Regions from separate parts of the Azospirillum sp. A23 genome, predicted to be linked through region 1. Evidence: riboswitches for the same ligand, from Rfam matches in the RefSeq annotation. Region 1 holds a riboswitch; each other region holds the start of a gene.
The links. A riboswitch is a leader RNA that binds a small molecule or an ion and turns the genes downstream of it on or off. The one in region 1 is predicted to bind thiamine pyrophosphate.
Positions count from the first base shown of each region.

Region 2: linked by a shared signal. The riboswitch ahead of thiC (phosphomethylpyrimidine synthase ThiC) and the one ahead of ABNQ40_RS23610 (ABC transporter ATP-binding protein) in region 1 are both predicted to bind thiamine pyrophosphate.
Region 3: linked by a shared signal. The riboswitch ahead of ABNQ40_RS13220 (ABC transporter substrate-binding protein) and the one ahead of ABNQ40_RS23610 (ABC transporter ATP-binding protein) in region 1 are both predicted to bind thiamine pyrophosphate.
Region 4: linked by a shared signal. The riboswitch ahead of thiO (glycine oxidase ThiO) and the one ahead of ABNQ40_RS23610 (ABC transporter ATP-binding protein) in region 1 are both predicted to bind thiamine pyrophosphate.

Region 1 is NZ_CP170667.1:1,329,719-1,333,161, reverse strand. Features, by position in the region: gene ABNQ40_RS23615 (ABC transporter permease) at 1-720, opposite strand, end outside; gene ABNQ40_RS23610 (ABC transporter ATP-binding protein) at 717-1,448, opposite strand; TPP riboswitch at 1,496-1,602, opposite strand; gene ABNQ40_RS23605 (acetoin utilization protein AcuC) at 1,723-2,850, shown strand; gene ABNQ40_RS23600 (hypothetical protein) at 3,046-3,443, shown strand, end outside.
Region 2 is NZ_CP170667.1:2,158,571-2,162,013, reverse strand. Features, by position in the region: gene ABNQ40_RS27585 (hypothetical protein) at 1-102, shown strand, start outside; gene ABNQ40_RS27580 (magnesium transporter CorA family protein) at 142-1,125, shown strand; TPP riboswitch at 1,203-1,337, shown strand; gene thiC (phosphomethylpyrimidine synthase ThiC) at 1,468-3,195, shown strand; gene greB (transcription elongation factor GreB) at 3,245-3,443, opposite strand, start outside.
Region 3 is NZ_CP170666.1:957,523-960,965, reverse strand. Features, by position in the region: gene ABNQ40_RS13230 (ferredoxin) at 145-477, shown strand; gene ABNQ40_RS13225 (DMT family transporter) at 609-1,523, shown strand; TPP riboswitch at 1,557-1,671, shown strand; gene ABNQ40_RS13220 (ABC transporter substrate-binding protein) at 1,753-2,904, shown strand; gene ABNQ40_RS13215 (branched-chain amino acid ABC transporter permease) at 2,909-3,443, shown strand, end outside.
Region 4 is NZ_CP170667.1:2,236,077-2,239,519, reverse strand. Features, by position in the region: gene ABNQ40_RS27960 (methyl-accepting chemotaxis protein) at 1-1,709, opposite strand, end outside; TPP riboswitch at 1,978-2,077, shown strand; gene thiO (glycine oxidase ThiO) at 2,069-3,265, shown strand; gene thiS (sulfur carrier protein ThiS) at 3,262-3,443, shown strand, end outside.

The sequences.
Region 1 (3,443 bases):
GGCGCGGCGGGCCAGCGCATCGACGGCGGCGTACAGCGTCACCGCGAACAGCCCCAGCACAAGCACGGCGGCGAACAGAAGGTCGATCTGCATGCGGGCATTGGCGTGCAGCATCAGGTAGCCAAGGCCGGAAGACGACCCCACCCATTCGCCGATCACCGCCCCGATGGGCGCCACCGCGGCGGCCACGCGCACGCCGGACCAGAAGGCGGGCAGGGCGGCCGGCAGGCGGATGCTCCACAGGATCGCGGCGGGCGAGGCGCCCATGGTGCGGGCAAGGTCGAGCCAGCCGGGATCGGTGCGCCGCAGCCCGTCGAACAGCGCGGTCGTCACCGGGAAATAGATGACCAGCACCGCCATGGCGATCTTGGACGCCATGCCATAGCCGAGCCACAGCACCAGCAGCGGCGCCAGTGCGAAGACGGGGATGGCCTGACTGACCAGAAGCAGCGGCATCAGCCAGCGCCGCGCCGTGCGGAACCGCGCGAGCAGCAAAGCGCTGACCCCGCCCAGCGCCACGCCGGCCACCAGCCCGATCAGGATTTCGGCCAGCGTGGTCAGGCCATGGGCCAACAGCAGTGGGGCCTGCCGCTGCATGGCGTCCGCCACCGCCAGCGGACCGGGCAGCAGGTAGCGCGGCAGCCCGGTGGCCCATACCAGCGCCTGCCAGCCGGCGACCAGCACCAGCAGGGTGATCGCGCCGCGCAGCAGCGCCTTCATTCCGCCAGCCTCCGCAACAGTTCGGCCTGATGCGCCAGCAGGTCCGGATCGTCGACCCGGCGCGGCACCGGGCCGGAGGGCTCCAGCGCCGGTCCCATGACGGCCGGCCGGCCGGTCATCACATGCAGTCGGTCGCCGATGCGCAGCGCCTCCAGCGGGTCGTGGGTGACCATCAGGACGGTGCGGCCGGCCAGCGTCTCCGCCGCCGTCTTCTGCAAGCGCAGCCGGGTGATGGCGTCGAGCGCGGAGAAGGGCTCGTCCATCAGGACCAGCGGCTTGTCCTCCATCAGGGTGCGGGCCAGCGCCACGCGCTGCTTCTGTCCGCCGGACAGAGCGGCGGGACGGTCGCGCTCGCGCCCCGCCAAGCCGACGCGGTCCAGCAGCGCGCGGGCCTGCTCCACCCGCGCCGGATCGGGACGGCGGTGGCGCAGCCGGTCGCCGAGCAGGACATTGTCGAGGACGGTCAGCCAGGGCAGCAGCAGGTCCTGCTGCGCCATGTAGGCGATCCGGCCGGCCAGCGGCTGCCGGTCGCCGGTGACCACCTCGGTCGGCGGCTCCGGCTCGGCCAAACCGGCGAGGATGCGCAGGAGCGTGGTCTTGCCGACGCCGCTCGGCCCCAGCAGGCAGGTGGTCCGCCCGGCCGGCAGTTCCAGCGTCAGGTCGGAGAACAGCAGCGTGCCGCCATAGGTCAGCCGCGCACGCGAGATGGTCACCGAAAGCGGCGTCATCGCAGGCACGCGGGCATGCATCGTGGAGTGGCGGAGATGGAGAGGGTGCGGTCCCGCATCACTGATCCCTACGCCGGCATGAACCGGATCAGGTTCCAGGGGTCGTCCCGCAACAGGACCTCTCAGCCGCCCATCGGCTCCCCCCAGTGAAGGCGGCGACTATAGGCGCGGACGATCCGTGACCGCAAGCATTGCCGGATGCCGCTTCCGGCATGCGGAAGCGGGCGGCTTGACCGCACCGCCGCGGCGCCTAGTTTCTGACGGGCATCGAGGAGTGCCCGTCCTGACCACGCCCTTCCGCACACCGCTGTTCATCGGCGGGGAAATCTACCGCGGCTCCACCTATGGACCGAAGCATCCGCTGGCGATTCCACGCGTGTCGACCGCCATCGACCTCAGCCGCGCCATGGGCTGGCTGCCGGACGAGGTCTATCTCGACACCCATGTCGCGAGCGAACGCGAACTGGCGCGCTTCCACACATCCGACTACATCGCCGCGCTGAAGCGGGCGGAGGCCGAGCAACGGGTCGACGAGGCGACCGCCACCCGCCACAATTTGGGCAAGCTGGAAAATCCCGTCTTCGCCGAAATGTACCGGCGGCCGGCCCACAGCAGCGGATCGGCGTTGCAGGCGGCCAGGATTCTCGGCGACCGGCCCGCCGGTCTGGTCTATGCGCCAGCGGCCGGGACGCATCATGCGCGGCGCGACCGGGCCAGCGGCTTCTGCTATTTCAACGCGCCGGTTCTCGGCATTCTGGAACTGATCGACCATGGGCTGGAGCGGGTCCTCTATGTCGATCTCGACGCCCATCATGGCGATGGGGTGGAGGAGGCCTTCGCCGACGACGACCGGGTACTGACCCTGTCCATCCATGAGGATGGGCGTTGGCCCTACACCGGCAAGGCGGAGGACCGCGCCGGCGGCATGGCCCGCAACCTGCCGGTCCCGCCGGGCTTCAACGACAGCGAGATGGAGCATGTGATGGAGGCGGCGGTCCTGCCGCTGGCCCGTGCCTTTCGTCCGCAGGCGATGGTGATCCAGACCGGCGCCGATGCCTTGGCCGAGGATCCGTTGAGCCGGCTGGAGCTGTCCAACCGCGCGCTGTGGGATGCCGTGGCGGCGCTGCTTCCGCTGGCGCCGCGGGTGCTGGTGGTCGGAGGCGGCGGCTATAACCCCTGGTCGGTTGGGCGTTGCTGGGCCGGGATCTGGGCGGTGATGAACGGCATCGATCCCGCCGTGCGGCCGACGGCGGAGGCGGAGGCGGTGCTGCGTGCCCTGACCTGGAACCGCGCCGCCGGCCGCAATCCGCCGGACCATTGGTTCACCACGCTGGGCGACGAGCGGCGTCCCGGGCCGGTGCGGGACGCGGTGAAGCGGGTGGCGGAGACTGCCATGTCCTGAAGGATGGCGCTGTCCTGACCCGCAGCCGACCGACTCATTCCGACGAATTCCGAACCAACCTGTGACGATTCGTTGACGGGGTCGGATTGTTCGTTGATTCTCTCTTCCACTGTGCCGGTGCAGCTTCCGCGTCGGGTGATGCGGGCTTCGGCGGGATTTGCGGGCAGGATTTGCGGTAGGAGGACGGGCGGGCGGATGTCGAACACGACGCTGTTCCTGATCGCCATCGTCATCATCATGCTGGCTGCCGTCCCGGTCGCCATGATGCTGAAGGATTTCCTGCCGAACATCATGGAAAAGAGCAGCGGCCTGGATCAGGTCGAGAACCGCATCTATGTCCTGCATGCCGAGGCGCAGGAGCTGCAAAACCGGGTGAACCATCTGGTCCAGCGCCGGAACAGCCAGTCTTCCGACCGCAACCGGCTGGAAAGCGATATCCGCAAGGTGGAAAAGCAGGTCCGGGACCTCTCGGACCAGCCGCCGATGTTCGTGCATGAGGTCGGCGACCCGCAGGCCGGACTGATGAAATTCGTCGCGACGGTGACGCAGGAGAAGGCGTCTGCCGCTGCCCGCGCCGCCGGTGAGCGGGCGCA
Region 2 (3,443 bases), 830 kb from region 1:
AAGCTGGAGCAGGCGCTGAAGGATGAGGGCGCGTCGCTCGACCTCGATGGGGAAAAGGCTTCGCCCCCGGTGAAGCCGCGGCGCGGTGGCCGGGTGACCTAGGCCGGGTGCCCGAACCGCGCCCACGCAAGGAGCACAGCCTTGCTGCATGTTTTCGTCAATGACGGCGGTCTGCTGCGCTGGGACAGGGAGGCCGCGGACGAGTCGGTCCCGTTCCCTGAGTCCGCCGTGTGGCTGGACCTGATCAACCCGACGCCCGACGAACTGGCGCGGGCGGAGGCGCTGATCGGCACCGGCCTGCCCACCCGCGAGCAGATGGCGGAGATCGAGGAGTCGAGCCGTCTGCGTGTTGCCGGTGGTGCGCTGACCATGACCGTCACCGCCCTGGTCTGGGCCGACACCGACGAGCCGCGCATCGCCACCGTCAGCTTCGTGCTGGCCGGCCGGCGGCTGGTGACCATCCACGACATCGATCCGCAGGCGCTGCTGGCCTTCCGCCGCCGCGCCACCCATGGGCAGGTCTCCGCATCCCGCGGCGAACTGGTGCTGGCCGCACTGGTGGACGGGATGATCGACCGCACGTCGGTCGTGCTGCGGCGGACCGGGGTGGAGATGGATGCACTGAACCGCCGCTATTTCCGCGGGCGCAAGCTGCGCTCCCGCGGCGAGACGCTGGACGACGCGCAGACGCTGAAGCGCATCGGCCATGCCGGCCACCTGATCGGCAAGGCGCGGATCAGTCTGGCCAGCCTTACCCGCATGACCGACTTCCTGGCGCGCGGCGATGGCTGGAACGCCGGCAAGGCGACTCGGCGCTGGGCCAAGACCACGCTGCAGGATCTGCGCGGGCTGGACCAGTATGCCCGCTTCCTCTCCGGCAAGGTCGCCCTGGCGCTCGACACCGCGCTGGGCCAGATCAATGTCGAGCAGAACGAGATCGTCAAGATCGTGTCGGTTCTGACCGTTCTGCTCTATCCGCCGACCCTGGTCGCCAGCATCGGCGGCATGAATTTCACCGACATGCCCGGCAGCCAGTCGCCCTTCGGCTATGCCAGCGCCTTGGGGCTGATGCTGCTGTCGGCCCTGCTGCCGATGGTCTATGTGCGGTCGAAGCGCTGGATGTAGCGCATTTCCACAATATGGCAGGCGGATCGTCCGCAGCGCTTTCCTTTTGACACGACCGTCCGTCGGCGGCAGGATGGGCCACATTCCAGGGGGGTCCCGACAGGGGGCTGAGATACCAACGGCCGGACGGCGCACTGCGCAAGCCGGCAGCGTGGTGACCCTTCGAACCTGATCCGGGTCATACCGGCGAAGGGAGGGACCTCGTGACGGGCCGAATCTCGCCCCGTCCGGCCGTATCGGCCCCGCCATGCCGGGGAACCATTCCGAAACGGCCCGCACGAAGATACCGCACCTCCGTCCGCAGTCCCGGGTTTGTCCGCCCAACTCCGACGGAGAAACCCAATGCCTAAGGACTTCAACGAGAACGCCATCCGCATTTCGACCGGCCCGCTGCCGTCGTCGCGGAAAATCCATGTGCCCGGCATGCGCTTTCCCGATCTGCGCGTCGCCCTGCGCGAGATCGCGCTGTCGGGCGGCGAGCCGCCGCTGACCGTCTATGATGCCTCCGGTCCCTACACCGACGAGTCGGTCGCCATCGACGTGCGGGCCGGCCTGTCCAAGCACCGCCGCGACTGGATCCTGGCGCGCGGCGATGTCGAGACCGCCGACAACGGCGTGCTGCGCGCCAAGGACGGCGTGGCGGTGACGCAGATGGCCTACGCCCGCGCCGGCATCGTCACCGCGGAGATGGAATACATCGCCGTCCGCGAAAATCTGGGCCGCGCCGCGGCGCTTGAAGCCGCCCGAGATGGCGAGGATTTCGGCGCCGAGATCCCCGACTTCATCACACCGGAGTTCGTCCGTGACGAGGTGGCGCGTGGGCGGGCGATCATCCCGTCCAACGTCAACCACCCCGAGTCGGAGCCGATGATCATCGGCCGAAACTTCCTGACCAAGATCAACGCCAACATTGGCAACTCCGCCGTGACCTCCTCCATCGAGGAGGAAGTGGAGAAGATGGTCTGGTCGATCCGCTGGGGCGCCGACACCGTGATGGATTTGTCCACCGGCGCCGACATCCACCAGACCCGCGAATGGATCCTGCGCAACTCCCCGGTTCCGATCGGCACCGTGCCGATCTATCAGGCGCTGGAGAAGGTCAAGGGCAAGGCCGAAGACCTGACCTGGGAGCTGTTCCGCGACACGCTGATCGAGCAGGCGGAGCAGGGCGTCGATTACTTCACCATCCATGCCGGCCTGCGGCTGGCCCACATCCCGCTGACCGCCAAGCGGGTGACCGGCATCGTCTCGCGCGGTGGCTCGATCATCGCCAAATGGTGCCTGGCGCATCACCGCGAGAATTTCCTCTACGACCATTTCGCCGACATCGTCGAGATCTGCCGGACCTATGACGTGGCGCTGTCGATGGGCGACGGCTTGCGGCCGGGCAGCCAGGCCGACGCCAACGACGCCGCCCAGTTCGCCGAGCTGGAGACCCTGGGCGAACTGACCAGGATCGCCTGGGCGCGCGACGTGCAGGTGATGATCGAAGGACCGGGCCATGTGCCCATGCACAAGATCAAGCACAATGTCGAGAAGCAGCTGGCGCTGTGCGGCGAGGCGCCCTTCTACACGCTGGGGCCGTTGGTGACCGACATCGCGCCGGGCTACGACCACATCACCAGTGCCATCGGTGCGGCGATGATCGGCTGGTTCGGCACGGCGATGCTCTGCTACGTCACGCCGAAGGAGCATCTCGGTCTGCCCGACCGCGACGACGTGAAGGCCGGCGTCATCGCCTACAAGATCGCCGCCCATGCCGCCGACCTCGCCAAGGGCCACCCGGCGGCGCGGTTGCGCGACGACGCCATGTCGCGCGCCCGCTTCTCCTTCCGCTGGCGAGACCAGTTCGCCCTGTCGCTCGATCCCGACACGGCGATGGCCTACCACGACGAGACCCTGCCGGCGGAAGGCGCCAAGACCGCGCATTTCTGTTCGATGTGCGGGCCGAAATTCTGCTCGATGAAGATCACGCAGGAAATCCGCGACGCCGCGGAATCCGGCATGGCCGAGATGTCGGAGAAGTTCCGCCAGTCGGGCGGGGAGATTTACCAGCCGGCAGCGGAGTGAGGTCTGGCGGAGTGAAGTCTGGCAGGGGGGCGGGTCGCCGCCCCCTCCGTCAGTCCGCGTACCGGATCTCCAGCACTTCGACCTGTTCCAGTCCCGCCGGGGTGCGGACATCCACCAGATCGCCCTCCCGCGCCTTCAGCAGGGCGCGGGCCATGGGGGAAATCCAGCTGACATGGCCGCGGTCGGGGTCGACCTCGTCGGCGCCGACGATGGTGATGGTGTTCTCCGCCCCATCCTCGCGGGCATAG
Region 3 (3,443 bases), on a different replicon from region 1:
CAATGCTCTGGCGACCAAGCATTTCATGGTGCGGGGAATCCAACCGCCGCCGGGAGTTGGAAGGATTACAAAAAGTCTTGCCGCAACGCAGCATTCTGGCATGCTTCTTACCCATAGAAATTTTATGGCTATGGAGCATGACCGATGCCGCTCGACATCCCGCAGACCTTCCGCCACCACGTCTTCTGCTGCGCCCAACAGCGCCCGCCCGGCCATCCGCGCGGCAGTTGCGCCGCCAAGGGTGCGCATCCGCTGTGGCAGCGGCTCGATCAGAAAATCCAGGGCAAGGGCCTGACCGATGTCGGCATGGCGATGACCGGCTGCCTCGGCTTCTGCTCCGCCGGGCCGCTGATGGTGGTGTATCCGGAAGGCATCTGGTACCGGCCGGAAACCCCGGAGGACATCGACGAGATCGTCGACTCGCATCTGGTGAACGATGCGCCGGTCGAGCGGCTGGTGATGGTATTGACGCGGTGAGGCGAGGTCGGCGCATGAGCCGACCCTTGACCTTGGCTGCGCCTAGCAGACCTGCGGTTGCGGCATTGGGACGCGGGCGCATTTGCCCATAATGTGGGCAGCCCCAGCCATTGCCGTTCCGAACCGAGTCCATGACCGACGCCGAAACCGCCGACCTGCTGCCTGCCGAGGCCGATTCGGTTCCCTATGCCGTCGGCTGCTTCCTGGGCGCGATCCTGCTGTTCGCGGCGATGGACACGCTCATCAAATTCCTGACCGCCGATTACCCGGTGCCGCAGCTGATGTTCGTGCGCTCGCTGGTCGCCTTCCTGCTGGTGGGCGGCTACACCCTGACGTGCGGCGGCGGGATCGCGGCTATGCGGACGCGGCGGCCTCTGGGGCATGTCTGGCGCGCCTTCGCCGGGCTGATCTCCATGGGATGCTTCTTCTATGCGTTCCGCGAGCTGCCGCTGGCCGACGTCTATGTGCTGAGCTTCGCCGGTCCGCTGTTCATCACCGCGCTGTCGGCGCCGCTGCTGGGCGAGCCGGTGGGCTGGCGCCGCTGGGCCGCCGTGGTGGTCGGGTTCGGCGGCGTGGTGGTGATGGCGCAGCCGTCGGCCGGGGCGCCGCTGGTGCCGGTGCTGGTCGGACTGTGCGCCGCCCTGTTCTATGCGCTGGCCGCGCTCGCCGTGCGCGGCCTGTCGCGGACCGAAACCAGCGCGTCCATCGTGCTCTACCTGCTGCTGACGACGACGGTGGTCAGCGGGGCGCTGGCGGTGCCGGTTTGGACGGCGCCCACCGCCTTCGCGCTGGGGCTGATGGCGCTGGTCGGCGCCATCGGCGCCGGGGCGCAGGTCCTGCTGACCCAGGCCTTCCGCCGCGCGCCGCCGGCGGTGGTGGCGCCCTTCGAATATACCGGCATGGTCTGGGCCAGCCTGTTCGGCTGGCTGGTGTTCGGCGATCTGCCGACGGTGCCGGTCCTGGCCGGCGCCATGGTCATCATCGGCAGCGGGCTCTACATCCTGCATCGTGAAACCATGGTGGCGCGCCGCCGGTTGGGTTCTTGACAGGACGGGGCCGGCGGCGACACTCTCGCCGCCTGTTCACGGCTGGGGTGCCTGTGCGGATGCCGGTTCGGCAACCGCATGGGCTGAGACAACACCCATCGAACCTGATCCGGGTCATGCCGGCGAAGGGAGCCGACCGGAACCCGACGGACCCGCTGAAAGCTGCTGCGAAGCGCCCCGTCTCCTCCGCGTCGCCCCAACCGCCGGCGCGTGTTGAGGAGTATCGGTCATGCGGCGCGCGCTTCCCCTCCTGATCGGCCTGCTGGCCGTATCCTCCTGCCTGTCCTCCGTCTGTCTATCGTCCGCCGCCCGTGCCGACGACACGCTGTCCTTCCCGGTGCTGGTGCCGCTGACCGGCTTCCTGTCGCTGGAGGGCACCAGCCAGCGCAACGGTGCCGTCCTGGCGCTGAAGCAGACGCCGGCCGGCGTCGCCATCGCCTCGGAGGTCGTCGACACCGGCACCTCGCCCGAGGCGGCGGTGACGGCGCTGGAGCGCGCGGCCGGCCGCGGCACGGTCGGGGCGGTCGCCGCCAGCATGCTCGGCACCCAGATGCTAGCGATGCTGCCGCTGGCGGGCGAGCTGAAGCTGCCGCTGGTCACCGTGTCGGGCACCGCCTCGATCACCGAGCAGGGCAATCCCTGGGTCTTCCGCTTCTTCCCCGGCGACGCGGTCACCAAGGCCGCCCATGCCCGTTATGTGGTGGAGGAGCTGGGCAAGCGGCAGCCGGCCGTCATCTACCAGACCACCGCCTACGGCCAGAGCGGCAAGGCCCATCTCGACGCCGCCTTCAAGGCGCTGGGCGTCACGCCCGTCTTCGAGGAGGGGGTGGACCCGGCGGCCAAGGATCTGCTGCCGGTGCTGACCAAGGCGCTCGCCGCCAAGCCGGACGTGCTGGTCCTGCACCTGCATTCCGGCCCGACCGCGCTGCTGCTGCGGCAGGCGGCGTCCAGCGGCGTGACCCTGCCCATCGTCGCCGGCTCCGCCATGCATCAGCCGAGCACCGCCGCCCTGCTGGAACCGGCGGAACTGAAGGGCGTCTGTGCCGAGACCGCGGCCTCGCCGATTTCGGGCGGCACGCCGGAGGTCAAGGCCTTCACCGACGCCTACCGCGCCGCCTTCGGCAAGGAGCCGGATGCCTTCGCGCTCGGCCAGTATGACGGCATGACCATGGTGCTGGAGGCGGTGAAGGCCGGCGCCCGGTCGCCGGACGCCATTCGCAAGGCGCTGTCCGCCGGGACGTTCCAGGGCCTCGCCATGACCTACAAGTCCGACGGCAAGGGCAACATGGCCCATTCCGCCGTCATCGTCTGCTATGACGGAACCAGCCGGGTGCCGGCGCTGGTGAAGCGGTACGACGACCCGACGCTTGCGGCGAAGTGAGCGGATGGCGGCGCTTCAACTGCTGCTCAACGGGGTGGCGTTGGGGGCAGCCTATGCCCTGGTGGCGCTGGGCTTCGTGCTGGTGCTGAACGCCACCTCGGCGGTGAATTTCGCCCAGGGCGATCTCGTCATGGCCGGCGGGCTCCTGGCTGTGGCGGCGGCGCCGCTGATCCCGCTGCCGGGCATCGTCCTGCTGCCGGTGGTTCTGTTGCTGATGGCGTCGCTGGGGCTGCTGCTGGCGCTGGCGGCCTATCTGCCGCTGCGCCGCCGGCCGCCGGTCTCGGTCTTCATCAGCACCATCGCGGTCGGCATCATCCTGCAGAATGGGGCCGCCATCCTGTTCGGGCCGGAGCCGCGCGCCGCACCGCCGCTGTTCGGCGACGACACGCTGCACATCGCCGGGCTGGCGGTGCCCGAGCAGTCGCTCGCCATCGTCGCGGTGGCGGGTCTGCTGATCGGCGCGCAGCAATGGGTGTTCGCCCGCACGCAGCTCGGCCGCCGGCTGCGCGCCACCGCGCAGGACCCGGAGATGGCGCGGG
Region 4 (3,443 bases), 910 kb from region 1:
CGGGCGGCCTCGATGGTGGCGTTCAGCGCCAGCAGGTTGGTCTGGCTGGCGATGCCGTCGATCACCGCCAGCACCTTCTCGATGCTCTTGACCACGGTGGACAGCTGGTTGAACTCGCGGACCAGAGCCTCCTTGCGGTCGGCGTGGCCGTCGAACAGGGTGGCGTGGCGGTTCAGCGTCGCCTCGATCGCCGACATCGAGCCGCCGATGCGCGCGGCATAGCTGGCGGTCTCCTGCACGCCGCCGGTCAGCGTCACCAGCGCGTCGAGATAGCTGTGCATCCGCTCGATCACGCTGTTGCGGATGCGGCTCAGCAGCTCAAGCCGGTTGTAGCGGGTGGCGATGAAATAGCTCTGGAACCGGGCGTAATGCACCGGGAAACGGTCGACCATGTCGTCGGAGAAGGCGGTGCCGGGCGGCACCTCGAAGAACATCAGCGCCGACAGGGTCTGGTTGATGTTGATGCCCAGCAGCTCGCCGAAGGTGGAGAAGCCGGCGGCGGCCAGCCCGTCGAAGGCATGAACACGCGAGAGCTGGTCGGGGTTGTTCAGCCGGCGCAGGATGCAGTCGTTCAGGATGGCGCCGACCGGCCGCGGCTTGTTGCGCAGATAGGCCGAGAGGTCGTCCTCCGTCTGGCGGACGAAATCGGTCGCCTCCACCAGGCACAGCGAGTCGCCGGGATTGACGTCGCAGTAGAAGGCGACCTCCCCCTTCTCGAAATCGAAGCCGGAGATGGAGCGGACGAACAGCTCTCCCTCCATTTCGATGGCGAAGGTGTTCTTCGCCAGCTTGCCCGGCAGTTCCTGCGGCTTGCAGCGCAGGGATTTGGCGAGCGCGTCGATGAAGCCGACGACTTCGAAGCCGTCGCAGTCGATCACGCTGCGCACGATGCGGCGCATCGGGTCGGCGTCGACCACGGCGAAGCGGGTCTGGGTCGGCCGGAAATTCTGCGACTTGAAGATGCCGTAGCGGATGCCGGGCGCCATCTTCAGGAAGATCGTCACCGCCACGTTCTCCAGCACGCGCTGGCCGTCGAACAGATGGGTGTTGCGGAAGTCGAGCTTGCCGCCGGCCGAGCCGCCGATGAACAGGCAGGGGAAATGGCCGGAACGGTAGACCGCCTCCATGAACCAGCTTTCGCTGGCCGATAGCCCGTCGATGAAGGTCAGCGCCACCGTGTCGTGGCTGTCGACCGGGAAGGGGACGCGGATGCGGTCGAGCTCGCCGCGGATCGCCTCCACCCGTGCCGCCACGTCGCGGGTCGGGCGGCCGCCGCGCAGATCGTCGCAATGCAGCGGGACCGTCTGGACGCTGACCCCGGCGAACAGGCGCGGGCTGAAGGATTGCAGCACCACGCTGTCCCAGCGGTCGCCGGCCTTGCGGTAGAGCGGCTGGCCCTCGGCCGCGCACAGCTCGCCCGCGGTGGAGACCAGCACCAGCTGGGTCGCCGCCGGCAGGGCGGAGCGGACCGCCCGCGCGGTGGCGGCGAAATCGACATGCGGCGACACGAAGCCGACGACCAGCGCCGGTGCCCCGTCGGCGAAACTCAGCCCGTCCAGCGCCGCGGCGCCGATCTGCCCCGCCGGCAGGCACAGGCTGCGGATCGGCTGTTCCGCCGGTCCGTCGGCGTGCGCTGCCGGTTCGGACCTGCCGACCGGGGTGCCGGGGATGGGGGAGGTCGGGGAGTCCGAGCGGAAGAAAGACAGCATGCTGGCGAATCCTCGGTCGTCTTTGTTGTTCATTCCGCGCACCGGCGGTGCCCGTTTTCTGCTGTGAATGCCCGGGTATGGCTCATTTTGCCGACAATTTAGCTGCCGATTGGTAGCGTTTCCTGTCGGGGGGACTCCGTATCCGGCTGCGGCCTGTCGCCGCATCCATCGTCAGGTTGGGCTGTAGGCAGATGCGGCGGGCTGGAGTGGCGGGCCGGGCGGCGGTCGATTCCGCTTGTGGGGCCAGCGGAACATTGGCATAAGGCAATCCATAGGCCTGGGGTGCCGTGCGGTGGTCGCGCGGCTGAGAACACACCCATCGAACCTGTCTGGGTAATTCCAGCGAAGGGAGCCGCCGCATGATCCATGCGCCAGAACCGCATCCATATTCCGTTTCCGCGCCGGGACTCCGCCCGTCCGCCGCCCGTCCTTCCGTTGCCATCGTCGGCGCCGGCTGCATCGGCCTCGCCATCGCCTGGAGGCTGGCGTCGGCCGGCTGCCGCGTCGATGTCTTCGAGCGGGGGGAGGCCGGGCGCGGCGCCACCCATGCCGCCGGAGGCATGCTGGCCGCCTGTGTCGAAACCGAGCCGGGCGAGGAGGGGCTGCTGCCGCTGACCCGCGCGTCGCAGGCCCTGTGGCCGGACTTCGCCCGCGATCTCGAAGCGGCGGGCGGCATGGCCGTCGATCTGCGCAGCGAAGGCACGATGGTCATCGCGCTGACCGCCGACGATGCCGCGAAGGTCCGCTTCCTGCACGGTTTCCAGCGCGATCTGGGATTGCCGGTGGAGTGGCTGAGCGGGGCCGAGGTGCGGCGACGCGAACCCTTCCTGCAACCGGGTGTCGCCGGCGCCCTGTTCTGTGCCGGCGACCATCAGGTCGACAACCGCAAGGTCGCAGCCGCCTTGCGCCGCGCCGCCGAGGCTGCCGGCGCCCATCTGCATGAGCGGTGCGGCGAGGTGGCGCTGGCGGTGGAGGGCGGGCGCGCCGTGGGGGTGCGGGTTGCCGAGACGCTGCACCGGGCCGACCGGGTGGTGCTGGCCGCCGGGGCGTGGTCGGCCGGGGTGCCTGGGCTGCCACCCGCCGCCCGGCCGCCGGTACGTCCGGTGAAGGGCCAGATGGTCTGCCTGCGCATGGACCCCCGTCTGCCGCTGCTGCGCCATGTGGTGTGGACGCCCGGCACCTATCTGATCCCGCGGCTGGACGGCCGGCTGCTGATCGGCGCCACGACGGAGGAGCGCGGCTTCGACGACCGCCTGACCGCCGGCGGCCAGTTCGCCCTGCTGGACGGGGCGTGGCGGGCGCTGCCGGGCATCGCCGAGCTGCCCATCGAGGAAGCCTGGGCGGGTTTCCGTCCCGGCAGCCGCGACGATGCGCCGATCCTGGGTGAGAGCGGCATTCCCGGCCTGATCCACGCCACCGGCCACCACCGCAACGGCATCCTGCTGACCCCGGTGACCGCCGACGGCATCGCCCGTCTGGTGCTGACCGGCGAGACCGACCCGCTGCTGCGCCCCTTCGCCGCCGACCGCTTCGTCGCTGCGGGAGCCGCCGCATGAGCGCCGTTTCACGTGAAGCCATCCGCGTCAACGGCCGCGAAGAGCCGCTGTCCGCCGCCTCCGTCGCCGAGTTCCTGGCCGGGCGCGGCATCGCCGCCGGAACGCTCGGCGTCGCGGTCGCTTTGAACGGCGCTGTGGTCCCCCGCCGCCGCTGGCCGGAGACTCCGCTCCAGCCCGG